3 regions of the Rhizobium sp. 10N427 genome follow, and region 3 is predicted to be linked to each of the others. Evidence: predicted binding sites of a transcription regulator. Region 3 holds the regulator's gene; each other region holds the start of a gene.
What was found. Region 3 encodes LexA, which represses DNA repair genes until DNA is damaged. Its sites were predicted from a motif close to TGTTCNNNNTGTGTTCNG; they were not measured.
Positions count from the first base shown of each region.

Region 1: AC1DIJ_RS12425 (PA0069 family radical SAM protein) is a predicted target of LexA. The motif match lies at 1,764-1,781, and genes of this name have one in related genera.
Region 2: AC1DIJ_RS06735 (putative DNA modification/repair radical SAM protein) is a predicted target of LexA. The motif match lies at 1,769-1,786, and genes of this name have one in related genera.

Region 1 covers NZ_JBFTID010000005.1:72,020-75,293, reverse strand. The annotation lists gene AC1DIJ_RS12440 (4-(cytidine 5'-diphospho)-2-C-methyl-D-erythritol kinase) at 1-634, shown strand, start outside; gene moaB (molybdenum cofactor biosynthesis protein B) at 636-1,181, shown strand; gene AC1DIJ_RS12430 (glycosyltransferase family 2 protein) at 1,192-1,710, opposite strand; gene AC1DIJ_RS12425 (PA0069 family radical SAM protein) at 1,849-3,006, shown strand; gene AC1DIJ_RS12420 (ribonuclease HII) at 3,227-3,274, shown strand, end outside.
Region 2 covers NZ_JBFTID010000002.1:464,251-467,524, forward strand. The annotation lists gene AC1DIJ_RS06730 (UdgX family uracil-DNA binding protein) at 1-531, opposite strand, end outside; gene AC1DIJ_RS06735 (putative DNA modification/repair radical SAM protein) at 531-1,763, opposite strand; gene greA (transcription elongation factor GreA) at 2,005-2,481, shown strand; gene AC1DIJ_RS06745 (glycosyltransferase family 4 protein) at 2,512-3,274, shown strand, end outside.
Region 3 covers NZ_JBFTID010000020.1:38,605-41,878, forward strand. The annotation lists gene AC1DIJ_RS27870 (ComEC/Rec2 family competence protein) at 1-877, shown strand, start outside; gene lexA (transcriptional repressor LexA) at 858-1,571, opposite strand; gene AC1DIJ_RS27880 (VOC family protein) at 1,775-2,653, shown strand; gene kdsA (3-deoxy-8-phosphooctulonate synthase) at 2,650-3,274, shown strand, end outside.

The sequences.
Region 1 (3,274 bases), on a different contig from region 3:
CGATCTTCTGCGTCAGGCGGTGCTTGCCCAGGGCGGCCATGCGCCCGCCGTTACCATCCGTCTTGAGAAAAACCTACCCATCGCTTCAGGGATCGGTGGCGGCTCGGCCGATGCGGCTGCGGCGCTGCGCGGATTGCAGCGGTTCTGGAATGTCCGCGTACCCGCCGATCAGCTCGCCGCGCTGGCGCTGCAGCTTGGCGCCGATGTGCCGATGTGCCTGGAAAGCAGGCCGCTGATTGCCCGCGGCATCGGCGAGGAGATCGAGCGCGTCGCCCTCCCCCGGCTGTTCCTGGTTTTGGCCAACCCTTTGAAAGCGGTTTCGACTCCTGCGATTTTCCGGCTGCTGACGGAGAAGAACAATCCGCCGCTCGACCTTTCTGGCGACTGGATGCAGGCGATTGCCGCCAACCGCAACGACCTCGAGCCGCTGGCCCGCAGCCTGACCCCTGAGATCGGCAAGATCGCCGGGCTACTTGCCGATTGCGGCGCCGCGCTCGTGCGCATGTCCGGCTCCGGCGCCACATGCTTTGGCATCTTCCCCTCCCTTGCGGCGGCTGAAGCGGCCGAGCAGCAGCTTCACAGGCTGCGGCCGGACTGGTATTTCCAGGCAACGGAAACAGCCGCGGGAGAGTGACATGCCTGGCATAGACGAAAACCGCCCGTTCATCCCCGTCGGCATCGCCGTGCTGACCGTCTCCGATACCCGCAGCCTGGAGAACGACAAGTCGGGCGATACGCTGGCTGCCCGCATCGCCGAGGCTGGTCACAAGCTCATCGACCGCGCCATCGTGCAGGATGACAGACAGGCGATCGCAGCGCGCGTAAAGGCCTGGACGGAGACCGACGGCATCGACGTCGTCATCACCACCGGCGGAACCGGCTTTACCGGCCGCGACGTGACGCCTGAAGCGCTGGAGCCGCTGTTCGAGAAGCGCATGGACGGCTTCTCGGAGGTGTTTCACCGCATCTCCTATGACAAGATCGGCACCTCGACGATCCAGTCACGCGCCACCGCAGGCGTTGCCAATGCCACCTTCATCTTCGTGCTGCCGGGCTCTCCCGGCGCCTGCAAGGATGCCTGGGACGGGATATTGAAGGCACAGCTCGACTACCGGCACATGCCCTGCAATTTCGTGGAGATCATGCCGCGGCTCGACGAGCATCTGAAGCGCGGCGGCTGATTCCCGAGGCTTAGCGCGCCGCGCGCGCCACCCAGGAAGGAATCAATTCACTGGAAAGCTGCCTGAGCTTCTGCCCCTTGGGAAATTCCGACAGCCGCATGCCGCTCTTTGCCGAGGCGATCGCCTGGTTCTTGGGGACAAGATAGGCAAGCTCCAGCGGCGGCACCGAGCGGCCGAGACGCTGCAGCAGCGGACGGCGATAGGCACGCGAGGCGGTGAAGCGGGCGGGCAATCTGTTCAGCGCCACATATTCGGCGATCTCGTCGATCCAGCCAGCCTGCGGGCGTGCGCCGGGCTCGACGAAGAGCAGCCATTCGCCACGCGCCGAGCGCAATATGTCATTGATATCCCACTCAGAATGAAAGCGGCAACCGGCCGCGTCCGCCACCCGCGAAGTGCCGTCTCGCGAGCCGTGATCAAGCACCACGACATCGCTGACAAGGCCTTCGACCGCGCCTGCAACCAGCACCGATAACGTCTGCGCCAGCTCCGGTTCCTGATCCTGGCACTCGAGAACAACTGTCAACATTGCCTATTTATAATGCGCCGCACAAAACTTTGCCAGCGCGACTTTCCTCATTTTGTTCTTGCATTGTTCTCTTTTTCTGATTAGGAATTTAATCATCAAGAACGGGCGAAGGCAACGCCTCCGCTGCGGGAGAATCCGATGAACGAACAGTCCCTTGCAGGGCAGGCCGCGTTCGCGCCTGCCAACACGGCAGATATTGCCGAAGCGCTGATCGCCCAGTCTGGCCTGCGCGTGGATGCCGAACGCCGCCGCGGACGCGGTGCCGGGCTCAATCCCGGCGGTCGGTTCGAGCCGCAGAGCCGCGAGGCCTTCGACGACGGCTGGCAGACGCTGGAAGAACTGCCGCCCTTCAAAACCGAAGTGCAGATCGAAAAGCCGCGCACCGCGATCACCCGCAACGAGTCGCCCGACATTCCCTTCGACCGGTCGATCAACCCCTATCGCGGCTGCGAGCATGGCTGCATCTATTGCTTCGCCCGGCCGAGCCACGCCTATATGGGGCTTTCGGCGGGGCTTGATTTCGAGGCCAAGCTCTTTGCCAAGCCGGATGCCGCCAAGCTTCTGGAACGCGAACTTGCAAAGCCCGGTTACAAGCCGCGGGTAATCGCGATCGGCACCAATACAGATCCCTATCAGCCGATCGAGAAGGAATGGCGCATCATGCGGCAGATCCTCGAGGTGCTCGACAAGGCCAATCATCCTGTCTCGATCGTCACCAAGTCGGCGATGATCATGCGCGATATCGATATCCTGAAAAGCATGGCGGAACGCGGCCTGGTGCGCGCCTCGCTGTCGGTGACGACGCTCGACCGCAAGCTTGCCCGGACCATGGAGCCGCGCGCCTCGACGCCGCCACGACGGCTGGAAGCGATCCATGCTCTGAGCGACGCCGGTATCCCGACCTCCGTCATGGCCGCCCCTGTGATCCCGGCGCTGAACGACCACGAGATCGAACGCATTCTCGATGCCGCGCATGCTGCCGGTGCGCGCGAGGCGGGCTATGTCTTCCTGCGGCTGCCGCTGGAGGTCTCGCCGCTGTTTCGCGACTGGCTGCTGCAGCATTACCCGGATCGCTACCGGCACGTCATGTCGCTGGTGCGCTCGATGCGCGGCGGCAAGGATTACGACGCCGATTTCGGCAAGCGGATGAAGGGTGCCGGCCCCTACGCCTGGCAGATTGCCCGGCGCTTCGAGATGGCCACCAAGCGGCTCGGCATGGTCAGGCGCAGCATGCCGCTGCGCGACGATCTCTTCGTGCCGCCTGACGGCAGCGGCGTGCAGCTGTCGCTGCTTTGAAGCTTCCCGCCCGCTGGCACGGGCGCGAGGAGAAACGGCACGTCCGTTTCGAACGGCAGGCAGACGATGCCTGCTGAGGAATTACCCGCAGGAGACCGCCGCCCTGGTCTCTTGCACGCCGCGAATGGGTCCCCTGCCCCTTCGCGGTCCTAGCCCCCGGCCCCGCCGCCCTGTTCCGGGGGCTTGCAGGAAATCGGGTTGGCGTGCGAGGTTCAGCCGCATGAAACGTCGCACGCCACCCGATTCTCCTCTGCTTTTCGAAGACGCG
Region 2 (3,274 bases), on a different contig from region 3:
CGGCGTCAGAATGATCCAGTCCATGTCGTTGAACCGCCGCTGGAAGAACGACGCCTTGCGCACGACGATATGATGATCCGGCTCGAACCAGGCGAGAAACTTCCGCCGCCCGTTCATCGAGATACCGCTGCCGACCTCCTTGAACCGCACGAAGGCGGTCATCTTGTGCGCGTCGCGGCGCACGCTCTTTTCCAGAAGGCGGGCTCGCGACACATCCTCGTCGGAAACGATATTGAGCAGCTTTTTGTCGGATTGCAGCCGCCAGAGCAGCCGGTAGAGCAGCGAGAAGCGCACCGGATCGCAATGGCAGATGACCGCGGATGCCAGATCGATGAAGGCCTGCGGCACCGTCATCGGCTTGCCGCCGGCAGGCTGCGGCGGCAGCACGTCTTCCTCCCAGAACAGCTGCTTGTCGCCGCCCCTCTCCCGCCACTCGATATCCTCGGGTGGAATGCCTGCCAGTGCCAGCGACCGGGCGGCATCGCGCCACTCCAAAAAATCACCCTTGCCCTGCAACGCCACCTTCAGCATCAGAGCAACTGCAGCTGTTCGGGTTTCGGTTCGAACATGGCGCGCAGATCCGGCCGCTCGATCAGCCGCTTCGGCGTCCACCCTTCGGCCGTCACGAAGGCCTGTACCTTCTTGATCGACACGCCGAGCCGCGCCAGATCCTCGATGCGAAGCCTGCGGAAACGGCGGCCGGAGAGAATGCCCTTCACCGCCTTGGTGCCGAGCCCCGGCACGCGCAGCAGCATTTCCTTGGCGGCCCGGTTGATATCGACAGGAAACTGCTCGCGGTGGCCAAGCGCCCAGGCAAGCTTCGGATCGAGATCGAGATCCAGCATGCCGCCCTCCTGCGTCGCGGTGATCTCGTCGATCCCGAAACCGTAGAAGCGATAAAGCCAATCGGCCTGGTAGAGCCGGTGCTCGCGCATCAGCGGCGGCTTGATCAGCGGCAGGTTTTTCGACGAATCCGGGATCGGGCTGAAGGCGGAATAGTAGACGCGGCGAAGCCCGTAGCTGCCGTAGAGTCGGGCACTGGTGCCGAGAATGGTGGCATCGCTGGCGCCATCGGCGCCGACGATCATCTGCGTGCTCTGGCCGGCCGGCACGAAGCGCTTGCGCCGCTTCGTCTGCAGCGTCGGCTCGCCGGCTTCCTCGATCTTCAGCCGGAGATCGCCCATCGACCGGCGGATGCCGGACGGCTTCTTTTCCGGGGCAAGACGGGTGATGCCGCTATCGGTCGGCAGCTCGATATTGAGCGACAGGCGGTCGGCGTAGAGCCCCGCCTCCTCGATCAGCTTCGCAGACGCCTCGGGAATGGATTTCAGATGGATGTAGCCGCGGAAATTATGGGTGACGCGCAGCTCCCGCACTACCCGCACCATCTCCTCCATCGTGTGATCGGATGAGCGGATGATCCCCGACGACAGGAACAGCCCCTCGATGTAGTTCCGCCGGTAGAATTCCAGCGTCAGCCAGACCACCTCCTCAGGCGTGAAGCGCGCCCGCTCGACATTGCTGGACGAGCGGTTGATGCAGAAGGCGCAGTCATAGATGCAGAAATTGGTGAGCAGGATCTTCAAGAGCGAGATGCAGCGCCCGTCAGGCGCATAGGCGTGGCAGATACCGGAACCTTCCGTCGAACCCAGGCCGCCGCTCGCCCCCGAATCGCGCTTCGTGGTGCCACTGGAAGCGCAGGAGGCATCGTATTTCGCGGCATCCGAAAGGATCGCCAGTCTTTCTTTCAGCGTCTTCTTCATCATTTTGTTCACTATATGTTCCATTGCTAAAAGTCAAGCGAACCACGGGCTTTTGCCGGAAACGGCTGCGAATACAGCGCTAGGTTGGAGATCCCGATACGAATTTTATGGCAATCGCCATTTGCGATCTGCTATAAGCAAAGCAACTAGGATGGTTTGCACGGTTCCGAAGTTCTCTTCGGGACCTGTTTTCTTTTGTGTCTGTGCCTACCGGAAGACACGAAGATCAAAGGACGGGAAAATGGTAGATAAGGTACCGATGACGCAGGGTGGTTTCGTCAAGCTGCAGGAAGAACTGCGCTGGCGCCAGCAGGAAGAGCGTCCCCGCATCATCGAAGCGATCGCCGAAGCGCGTGCTCATGGCGACCTGTCGGAAAATGCCGAATATCACGCCGCCAAGGAAGCACAGAGCCATAACGAAGGCCGTATCGGCGAGCTCGAGGACCTGACGGCACGCGCCGAAGTCATCGATCTCTCCAAAATGTCAGGCGACAAGATCAAATTCGGCGCCAAGGTGAAGCTCATCGACGAGGACACCGAGGAAGAAAAGACCTACCAGATCGTCGGCGATCAGGAAGCCGACGTGAAGGCCGGCCGCATCTCCATCTCCTCGCCCATCGCTCGCGCGCTGATCGGCAAGGAAGTCGGCGATTCCATCGAGGTCAACGCGCCCGGCGGCTCGAAGGCCTATGAAATCCTCCAGGTTTCCTGGGGCTGATCTTCCGTGGCCGCAGATCGCGACCCCGCCATCATCGATATCCGTGACGTCGAGATCATCGCGCCGAACTTCAAGCGGCGCCTGTCCGGCGTCACGTCGACGATCATTCAGTTGATTCCCGTGCAGCGGGCGCTCGGCCAGAAGATCGCCGCGCTCGGCCCTGGCCTGCCCGCAAGCCTGCCGCATATCCGCTTCCGCGACCTCATCCATCTCTGGACGCCGCCAACAGGCAGGAAGCATCGCGTCTGGCACGCGCGGCGCAATGTCGAGATGCTGCCGGCGATCATCTTGCGCGATCTCTTGCGCATGAAGCTGAAGATCGTTTTCACCTCGGCCTCCCAGCGCAAGCATACCGGCTGGACCAAATGGCTGATCTCGAAAATGGACGCCGTCATCGCCACCAGCGGCAAGACCTCGGCCTATCTCGAAGTCGCGAACACCGTCATCCTTCACGGCATCGACACTGCCCGCTTCTCTCCGCCTGCTGACAAGGCGGCGGCAAAGGCAGCCGTCGGCCTCGACTCCACGAAGAAAATCGCCGGCTGCTTCGGCCGTGTGCGGCATCAGAAGGGCACCGACCTCTTCGTCGACACCATGATCCGCCTCCTCCCGGATCGCCCGGACTGGATCGCCATCATCGCCGGCCGCGCCACCGCCAAGCATATTGATTTCGAAAACAGCCTGAAAACCCGCGTCATCGCAGCTGGCCTTACAGACCGCATCCTTTTCGTCGGCGAGCACACCGATATCAACGAGTGGTACCGCGCCCTCGACCTCTTCATCGCCCCCCAAC
Region 3 (3,274 bases):
GTTCGGCCTCATTGCCATGCTGCTGATGCCCTTCGGCCTCGATGCATGGGCGTGGCAGGTGACGGGCTTCGGGCTCGATCTGGTGATCGCCATCGCCAGGACGGTTGCTTCATGGGGCGGCGATATCGGCGTCGGGCGCCTGGCGTCTTGGTATTTTCCCGCGGCGGTGACAGGTTTCCTGCTGCTGACTTTGCTGCGCAGCCGCATGCGCCATCTAGGCACCGCGATCTTGGTGGCATCGACGACAGCCGCCGCGATGTTGGGAGGTCCTCCGCCGCCGAAAATCGTGATTGCCGAGGACGGGAGCATGGCGGGCATCGTCAGTGACAACGGCCTCGCCACCAATCGCGAGCGGCCACCGGGCTTTATCTTTGATCAATGGAGGCGCGCTCTGGTGATCGATAAGCATTTGTCACCGGCGTTCCCGGCGCTCCCGGATATTCCAACCGCACCGCGCGGTGAAAGGCTGAAACTGACAGAGGCACAGCAGAACGACACCATGAACGCGATCAAGGCCAGTGCGACGGGCGAGCGCTTCTCATGCGTGAAAAAGGCCTGGTGTACGGCGAAGCTCGACAGTGGTTCGATCCTGACCGTGATCGAGAATGCGGCGTTCCTTGGCCCAGCCTGCGACATATCCGATATCGTCGTCACACCGGTTCGCCTGCGCCTCGATACCTGCCGCTCAGGCGCCCTGCTTTTCACCGGGGAGACACTGCGGAAGACAGGCGCTGTCGAGCTTCGTTTCCCCAATGGGATCGCCGAAATCACCACATCATTCGAGGGTCTCGACCGGCCCTGGACCGGCCACCGCGCCTACGATTGGCGCAGCGGCACTTTTGGTGAAAGCGAGACGCTCAGTGATAGCGGCGGATAAGGCCAACGAGCTTGCCCTGAACCTTGACGCGGTCCGGTCCGAAAATACGGGTTTCGTAAGCCGGGTTGGCAGCTTCGAGCGCAATGGATGCACCCTTGCGGCGAAAGCGCTTCAGCGTTGCCTCTTCGTCATCGACGAGAGCAACGACGATATCACCGGCATTGGCGGTATTGGTGTTGCGGATGATGACCGTATCGCCGTCGAAGATGCCGGCCTCGATCATCGAGTCGCCCTTGACCTCAAGAGCATAATGTTCACCGTTTCCGAGCATGTCGGCGGGAACAGTGATGTCGTGTGTGTTCTGCTGGATCGCCGAAATCGGCACACCGGCTGCGATCCGGCCCATGACCGGCACGGAGATCGACGTGTGATTGTCCTCGTTCGCCGGCTTCGGCGGCGCGACGGGCTGCGGCTTGCCAAGGCTGCCTTCGATGACGCTCGGCGAGAAGCCGCGGCGCGGCTGAATGCTCGGGCTGTAGGCTTCCGGAAGCTTGATGACCTCGAGTGCGCGCGCCCTGTTCGGTAGGCGGCGAATGAAGCCACGTTCTTCCAGAGCCGTGATCAGGCGATGGATGCCCGACTTGGAAGCCAGGTCGAGCGCATCCTTCATCTCGTCGAAGGACGGCGGTACGCCGGACTCCTTCATCCGCTCGTGAATGAAGAGGAGAAGCTCCTGTTGTTTGCGCGTCAGCATCGAAGTCTTTCCCCAGATTCGTGAAACAAAGCCAGAACGGACACTATATGTTCCATATGTGTTCCGCAAGTGCCTAAATATTGGTAAAACTTCCGATGATTTTTCGTCGTTTTTGAAAGTTTATTTGCCGCATTGGTGATCCACGCTTGCGCTTTGCCGGGCAGGGCGTGCAAATCTCTGCCGGCTTCACCGGAGGAACCGCCATGACGCATCCGCTCGATCATCTGGTACTGCCCGTGACCCATATCGACGTTGCCCGCGAGCGACTCGGGCGTCTCGGTTTCACCGTCGCGGCCGATGGCCGTCATCCGTTCGGAACGGAGAATGCCTGCGTCTTCTTGGCCGACAAGACCTATCTCGAACCGCTCGGTGTCGCGAGCCAAGCGGAGTGCGACGCGGCAGTCGCGAAGGGCAACAGCTTCGTCGCCCGCGATCAGGCCTTCCGCTTCCGCTGCGGCGATGATGGTTTTTCAGCCATCGTCTTCGGCACCGATGATGCCGATGCGGACAAGGCTTCCTATGACGGCGCGCAGCTCAGCGGCGGTGATATGGTCGAATTCTCGCGGCCGATCGTCATGCCCGACGGAACGCAGGCGACAGGCGCCTTCAAGCTCGCCTTTGCCGCCGATCTCCGGGCACCCGATGTCTTCTTCTTCGCCTGCCAGCGGATCAACGCCTTTCCGGCCGATCGCAAGGCACTGGAAACCCATGCAAACGGCGTCACCGGCATCAGCGAGATTGCCCTGAGCGCTGAGGATCCGCAGGCCTTCGCCGAATTTCTGGAGACGGCCAGCGGTGGAGTGGAGCCTAAGGAGGCGGCACTCGGCCTATCCTTCGAATTGCCGAACGGGAGACTTTCCATCTTCTCGAACGAGGGCATGGAGGCCTATTTCGATGCCGAGCCACTTGTCACCGATAACGGCCTCAGGGCGCGCGCAATCGTCTTTTCGGTCGGTGATCTGGCCGTGACAGCGGCGCATTTGGCTGCTAACGGGATCACCCATGTCAGTATGAACAATCGTCTGCTGGTGAAGCCGGCGCCGGGACAAGGCGCAATCTTTGCCTTCGAGGAGACCCAATGACAAATACCAATGCAGAAGTCGTCGCCGGCGAGAGTGCTGGACGCGTTACTTTTTCGAATACGGGCAAGCTGTCGCTGATCGCCGGTCCTTGCCAGATGGAAAGCCGCGACCACGCTTTCATGGTCGCCGGTGTTCTGAGCGAACTCTGCAAGTCGCTCGGTATCGGCCTCGTCTATAAGTCGTCTTTCGACAAGGCGAACCGCACATCGCTTTCCGCCGAGCGCGGCATCGGTCTTGAAAAGGCGCTTGAAGTCTTCTCCGATCTGAAGAAGGAATTCGGCTTTCCCGTTCTGACCGACATCCACACGGAAGAGCAGTGCGAGCAGGTGGCTTCCGTCGCCGACATCCTGCAGATCCCGGCCTTCCTCAGCCGCCAGACCGACCTTCTCGTTGCCGCCGCCAAGACCGGCCGGATCGTCAACGTCAAGAAGGGCCAGTTCCTGGCGCCCTGGGACATGAAGAATGTTCTCACCAAGCTGAATGCCAGCGGTAATCCGAACATCCTGCTCTGCGAACGCGGCGCCTCCTTCGGTTACAACACGCTGGTATCGGACATGCGCTCGCTGCCAATCATGGCCGCACTCGGCGCCCCTGTTATCTTCGACGCCACGCATTCCGTGC